DNA from 3 places in the Bacillus stercoris genome. Region 1 is predicted to be linked to each of the others. Evidence: riboswitches for the same ligand, from Rfam matches in the RefSeq annotation. Region 1 holds a riboswitch; each other region holds the start of a gene.
The links. Region 1 has a riboswitch for S-adenosylmethionine ahead of QA442_RS01795 (5-methyltetrahydropteroyltriglutamate--homocysteine S-methyltransferase). Riboswitches for the same ligand answer to the same signal wherever they lie in the genome.
Positions count from the first base shown of each region.

Region 2: it holds a riboswitch for S-adenosylmethionine, as region 1 does, so the genes downstream of both, metI (cystathionine gamma-synthase/O-acetylhomoserine thiolyase) here and QA442_RS01795 (5-methyltetrahydropteroyltriglutamate--homocysteine S-methyltransferase) in region 1, are expected to answer to the same signal.
Region 3: it holds a riboswitch for S-adenosylmethionine, as region 1 does, so the genes downstream of both, QA442_RS12530 (2-hydroxyacid dehydrogenase) here and QA442_RS01795 (5-methyltetrahydropteroyltriglutamate--homocysteine S-methyltransferase) in region 1, are expected to answer to the same signal.

Region 1 is NZ_CP121861.1:337,296-339,563, forward strand. Features, by position in the region: gene QA442_RS01795 (5-methyltetrahydropteroyltriglutamate--homocysteine S-methyltransferase) at 1-1,067, opposite strand, end outside; SAM riboswitch class I at 1,150-1,256, opposite strand; gene QA442_RS01800 (LURP-one-related/scramblase family protein) at 1,322-1,810, opposite strand; gene QA442_RS01805 (hypothetical protein) at 1,940-2,218, opposite strand.
Region 2 is NZ_CP121861.1:3,087,268-3,089,535, forward strand. Features, by position in the region: gene metI (cystathionine gamma-synthase/O-acetylhomoserine thiolyase) at 1-954, opposite strand, end outside; SAM riboswitch class I at 1,022-1,142, opposite strand; gene QA442_RS16100 (esterase family protein) at 1,310-2,032, shown strand; gene QA442_RS16105 (YjcG family protein) at 2,069-2,268, shown strand, end outside.
Region 3 is NZ_CP121861.1:2,317,080-2,319,347, reverse strand. Features, by position in the region: gene QA442_RS12530 (2-hydroxyacid dehydrogenase) at 1-913, opposite strand, end outside; SAM riboswitch class I at 1,009-1,100, opposite strand; gene QA442_RS12525 (molybdopterin oxidoreductase family protein) at 1,246-2,268, shown strand, end outside.

The DNA of each region.
Region 1 (2,268 bases):
AAAAGATTGCCTTCTTCTGTAGAGGCGAAACCGCACTGCGGGCTGAGGCACAGCTGATCCAAGCTGACAAAACGCGCCGCTTCATTGATACGGCGTTTCATATCCTCTGGATTTTCAAGCTCGCCGTATTTCGATGTGATCAAGCCAAGCACGATTTGCAGATCCTTGCGTTTCACAAAACGGAGCGGATCGAAGTTTCCGGAGCGGTCATCGTCGTATTCCAAAAACAGGCCGTCAAGGTTTAAGCCGTCCAAAATCGTTTCCGCTACAGCGTCGTACCCTCCTGATGCCGCCCAGGTTGAGCGGAAGTTGCCGCGGCAAATGTGCATTGTGATCATTAAATCATCAGGCCGGTCTGCCACTGCATCGTTAATCGTTTTGGCAAACAAGGCAGGCAATGTTTCTGGATCGCCTCCGAGCGCCCGGACAACCTCTCTGCCTTTTTCCTCAAAGAAGAGAGACCATGACGTATCATCAAGCTGGAGATAACGGCAGCCAACATCATAGAAGGCTTTGATTGCCTTTTTGTACGCTTGGGCCAAATCATGAAAATATTCCTCTTGATCGTTATAGATGCCTTTATCCGCCTTTTCGCCAAAAAACAGCATATTCGGGCTCGGAATCGTCAGCTTTGGTGTCGCGCCACCGGCAACTTCATGTAAAAATTGATAATCAGCAAGTGCTGGGTGGCTCGTAAAATCGAGTTTTCCCGTCACTTTGATGCTGCGCGCTTTCGTTTTCGCGTTATGGAACTGAATCCCCTCAGCCGGGATGAACGGCTCCACACCGTCAAGTCCTTCCAGGAAGTCATAATGCCACCAGGAACGGCGGAATTCCCCGTCTGTTACCACTTCAAGACCGATTTCTTTTTGTTTTTCCACGATGCGGGTGATTTCTTGATTTTCGATATCGCGAAGCTGTTCCGCTGTTATCTCACCTGCCGCTTTTTTTTGCCGGGCTACCTTCACCGTAGCGGAACGAAGCAAACTGCCGACGTGATCGGCGCGGAAAGGTGCTTTGCGTTGTATTACTGTTTTTTGTCCTGCAACACTCGTTTGGTGGGCCATGTCATTCGCCTCTTTTCTGAAATATTGAGCATGTAAAAAGCTCTTCCTTTGTGTAAGGAAGAGCTTGAACGATCAAATCTCCGCCTCATCTGCAAGAACGCAATGTTCTTAAGGATTTAGCACCATTCTGTTTGAAACAGCGGTTGCCGGGTATCATAGGGCCAGTCCCTCCACCTCTCTTGATAAGGTATAACTTCATATTCAAATTTCAATTATCTTAATATTATTACTTTTGGATCAATTGTCAATGCTTTTTAGAAAATACTTTCATCTTCATCGTTATATAAAACCGTATCAAGAACGATCGCGATGGCAGTGCAAATCAGAACGTCTTCCTCGTTTGCAATCTGCAAGTGATAGGAATCACCCCAGCTGAGCCACTTTTTGCTCACTGACATCCGGACATTTTCCCCGTCCGTCAGCTGGAATTCATCCCTCCATAAGTCACCATCGATTTCCCAGTTAAGGCCGGAAATCACAAATTTCGGTTTGAAAAACGTTACTTTCTTCGTTACCTCACAAACTGTTTTCCCGCCAATTGAAATCTCATAGCGCGGCAATAAAGACATGAGTTTTTGTTCTATGGAAACGAGCGTTTTTCCGGATGAATCTGTCATTTGTAATGAATCCCCTAACGAGAAAAAACGCCCCTCTACCTTGAAGATTTCTTGTTCATCCCGGTCATAAATGTGGAATGCATCTTTAAATGAGAACATTTTTTGTTTCATAAATAACTCGATCATTGCAGAAGTCTCCTTTTGGATTTGCCTTGTATGAAATTACGGATAGAGGATAAAAAGGTTTCAGGCTCTATCTCAACATAATTTTAAAAGGCTGCGTCATTCCGCAGCCTTTTCGTTTGAAATATAGAATTAGGAAAGATGCATCCGGCGTTTTTGGCGGATAGCGTCAAGGTCGATTAGGTTGTTGTGATGAGATGCGGCTGCTGGAAGAGGGCTTGTCTTTTGCGGTTTGCGGCGATTGTCCTTGCTGAAAGAAAAAAGAAGATAGCCGCATAAAGCGATGATAATAAATAGGATCATATTACATACCTCCCAAAAAAAGTTTTGGTACTCTCTATTGTACGGATAAAAAGTCAAAAAGTATTCAAAAAATTCTAAATCAAATAAAAATAAATAACTGCCCCTCAAAAACAGTCTAACCTGATGACCTGAAAATAGTCTTGCATTATGGTGATTGT
Region 2 (2,268 bases), 1.5 Mb from region 1:
GTATGTAATGAAGCTTTCCACCCCGCCGAGGCTTTCTGCAAAACAAATGGTCTTCAGCGCTTTTAAAAATGGGTTGACCCACTCTTCTTTTTGCAGACGGAAGGACAGCATGCCGCCTTTTTCGGGATACAGCACATCTGAAATTTCTTCCTGCTCCTCCAAAAACGCCGCAAGCTCCTGCGCGTTTGCCTGATGCTGGCGCATTCTTAGGCTCAGCGTCTTCATTCCTCTCATCAAAAGCCACGAATCAAATGGCGGCAGGACGGCGCCGATCGCATTTTGATGCTGAAACATTTCCTCTCCGAGCTGCTCATCCTTTACCACGACAAGTCCCGCAAGCAGATCGTTATGCCCGCCTAAATACTTTGTTGCGCTGTGAATGACAATGTCTGCCCCCAGTTCAAGCGGACGCTGCAAGACCGGTGTATAAAATGTATTATCTACGATCAGCAGAAGACCGTGCTCCTTTGTAATCCGGGCAATACGTTCAATGTCCGCCTCCTGCATGAGCGGATTTGTCGGCGTTTCCACAAACACGGCTTTTGTATTCGGCGTCAGCTTAGAGCGTAAACAGTCCTCATCGCTAAAATCATCATAATGAAAGGTCAATCCATATTTTTTCCATTCATTTTCAAACAGACGGTACGTGCCGCCATATAAGTCCGATGAAACGATCAGTTCATCTCCGCTTTTAAACAGCGCCATAATCGTTTGGATAGCAGCCATTCCCGAACTAAAGGCAAGCCCTCTTGCGCCGTTTTCTAAGTTAGCGATCGCGTCCTCAACAAGCTGGCGTGTCGGATTTTTTGTGCGGACATAATCAAATCCGGTTGATTCTCCGATCCCTCTGTGGCGGTATGCTGTTGATAAATAAATAGGAGCACTCACTGTTCCCGTGACTTCATCGCTACGGTTCCCAATTTGAGCTAATTTCGTTTCAACGTGCTGTGACATATAGCTGACACCTTCCCTTTTCAAAATAAAAACCCCTTCTTCATAAGAAGAAGGGGTTTAACGCTTCTTCTTATCTTCCAAGCATAAAAAACGCTTGCTGGATTTAGCACCTTGGCGCTTTGCACATGCAAAACAAGCCGGTTGCTGAGGTTTCTAAGGGCCAGTCCCTCCACCTCTCACGATAAGAAATATCGATTTCAATTTTCTGATTGTTTTATATTAGCGCAATTCACAGTTTATTTCAACACTTTTTTCTTCGTGTGCCGAACCGTTTAAAGAGAGAAATTTCTAATAATTCATGGTACAATAATTGAAAATGCAAGAAAGTATAGTGATGTCCTGGAGGAATGTTTTTATGGCACCAAAAAACGGCACAGTGCAAGAAAAGAAATTCTTTTCAAAAGAGCTTAATGAGGAAATGACCTTACTTGTTTATCTGCCGTCCAACTACTCCCCGCTTTATAAATACCATGTCATTATCGCGCAGGACGGCCACGATTATTTCAGGCTGGGGAGAATCGGCAGACAGGCCGAGGAATTGCTGTCAAAACACGAAATAGACCGGAGCATTATTATCGGTGTTCCTTATAAGGATGTAAAAGAGCGCAGAAACACCTACCATCCGGAGGGTTCAAAATTTTCGGCGTATAAACGGTTCATCGCCCATGAGCTCGTTCCTTTTGCAGATGATGAGTATCCAACCTATCAGGTCGGTTACGGCCGAACGCTGATCGGTGATTCGCTCGGAGCAACCGTGTCACTTATGACAGCGCTTGATTATCCGAATATGTTTGGCAACATCATCATGCAGTCTCCCTATGTTGACAAACATGTGCTAGAAGCCGTGAAACAGTCTGACGATATCAAACACCTCTCTATTTATCACCAAATCGGAACAAAAGAAACTGACGTCCACACGACAGACGGGAACATTCTGGACTTTACAGAACCGAATCAGGAGCTGAAACAGCTGCTGGAGAAGAAGCTTTCCGATTATGATTTTGAGCCATTTGACGGAGACCACAAATGGACATACTGGCAGCCGCTCATCACCCCGGCGCTGAAAAAAATGCTTTAACACTCTATCATACTTTATTTCCAGGAGGGACATAATATGAAATATGGAATCGTTTTATTTCCATCAAAAAAGCTCCAAGACCTTGCAAACTCTTACAGAAAGCGCTATGACCCAAGCTACTCTCTGATCCCGCCACATTTGACGCTGAGAGCATCGTTTGAATGTGCGGAGGAGAAAGCGGATCAGCTCGTATCGCATTTGAGAAACATCGCAAAAGAGTCCCACCCAGTCGTTCT
Region 3 (2,268 bases), 2.0 Mb from region 1:
CTACTTCAAAGGTTGCTCCAGCGAGATGCGGTGTTGCCAGAACATTAGGCAATGAGATCAATTCATAATCTGATTCCTCTGGAGGTTCATGATAAAAAACGTCTAGTACCGCACCTCTGATTTTATGTTCTTTTAATACAGATAAAAGATCTTCACGGTTTACGACAACTGCTCTTGAAGTATTGACGAAAATCGCACTCTCTTTCATCAAATCAAAATATTGCCGATCTATCAGTCCAAGTGTTTCCTCAGTACGAGGCAGATGGACAGAAACGATATCACTGTCTGAAAACACCGTTTTAAGAGCTGCTTTTTCATACAGCGGATGATCGTCTAGAATGTATGGATCGTAATACTTTATCTTACAGTCAAACGCAGTCAGCAGTTTTGCAATCCTTTGGCCAACCGCGCCGAACCCAATCATGCCAACCGTTTTTCCTGTTAGCTCATTTCCTTTAAATTTGACATAAGCCTGCAGGTAATCACTTTTCCACTTTCCATCCTTCAGCCATTGATTCGAGGCGCTGGTATGACGGAGAAAGGAAATCACATTTCCAATAAACATTTCGGCAACGGCTTGTGCATTCCGCCCTGGTGTATAAAAAACAGGTATACCCCTTTTTGAAGCAGCTGCCACATCCACATTGGAGGGCATTCCCCTGCAAACACCGACAAATGAAAGTTCGGGAACAGAAGCAAATACGCTGTCTGTTACCTGATCAAGCTCAGTAATCAAACCTGTCGCATTTGTTGCCTTTAGCAGCTGAATGAGTTCATCCTCCCGATATGCCCGGCCTTGTTCTTTCCAAGATTGATAAATAACTGAGCTAAACAAGTTTTCAAGCTCTTTTCGCCCTTCTTCGTTGTACGGCGCTGTAACCAAAACCGTCATGGTGCAAAACATCCTTTTCATCGTATTTTTTCATAAAAAAATCTCTTTCCGAAGATGGAAAGAGATTCATATATAGGCGCGCTCTGTTACAGGCAGACACCGGTATAAACCTTGCTTTCCTATCTTTCAAGCTGACGCTTGCTGGAATTGGCACAATAATGTTGCCGAGGTTTCATAGGGCCAGTCCCTCCACCTCTCTGGATAGAAAATGTTGAGTATGTAATTTTCAAAATAAAGAATACGTTTATCATAAAGAAGTCTCAGATTGATGTCAATCTCTTTTTTCAGAATTGACGTTATCATCCGAAATGTTATAATTCTTACAAAATATCTAACTAGAGAGGAACTGGGCCATGAAATCTTTTGCCACACAACAAAACGGCATTTTTAAATCCGTTTGCTCGCTGGACTGCCCGGATCAGTGCGGATTATTAGTACATAAAAAAGACGGAAAAATTGTGAAAGTGCAGGGAGATCCCGATCATCCTGTCACAGCTGGAAACATATGCAACAAAGTTCGAAACATGACGGAGCGCATCTATGATGAAAAGCGGCTGACTACACCGCTTAAACGGACAGGCGCGAAAGGCCAAGCGATATTTGAACCGATTTCCTGGGAAGAGGCGATTGATACGATCACCTCCCGCTGGAAGCAGCTGATTGATGAAGAGGGAGCTGAAAGCATACTTCCTTACAGCTTTTACGGAAATATGGGGAAATTGACAGCTGAAGGAATGGACCGCCGCTTTTTTTACCGCATGGGATCAAGCCAGCTTGAACGGACGATTTGCAGCAAAGCGGGATCTGAAGGCTATAAATATACAATGGGCATAAGCGCGGGAATCGATCCTGAGGAAACCATTCATACAAAACTATTTATTTTTTGGGGAATTAACGCTGTCAGCACAAACATGCACCAAATTACGATCGCCCAAAAAGCGCGAAAAAAAGGTGCCAAAATTGTCGTGATCGATGTACATAAAAATCAGACAGGGCGTCTTGCAGATTGGTTTATTCCAATAAAGCCGGGAACTGACAGCGCACTTGCCCTTGGCATCATGCACATTTTATTTAAAGAAAACCTTCACGATGAAGCATTCCTGTCTGAATACACGGTCGGCTACGACAAGCTCCGTGAACACGTGAAACAGTATAATCCGGAAAAGGTATCAATGATCACCGGGATCAGCACTGAAGATATTTATCAGCTGGCAAGAATGTATGGGAAAATCTCCCCTTCTTTTATCAGAATCGGAAATGGAATCCAGCATCACGATAACGGCGGGATGATTGTAAGGACGATTGCCTGTCTTCCGGCGATCACCGGCCAATGGCTGCATAAAGGGGGCGGCGCAATTAAGCATAACAGCGGAATT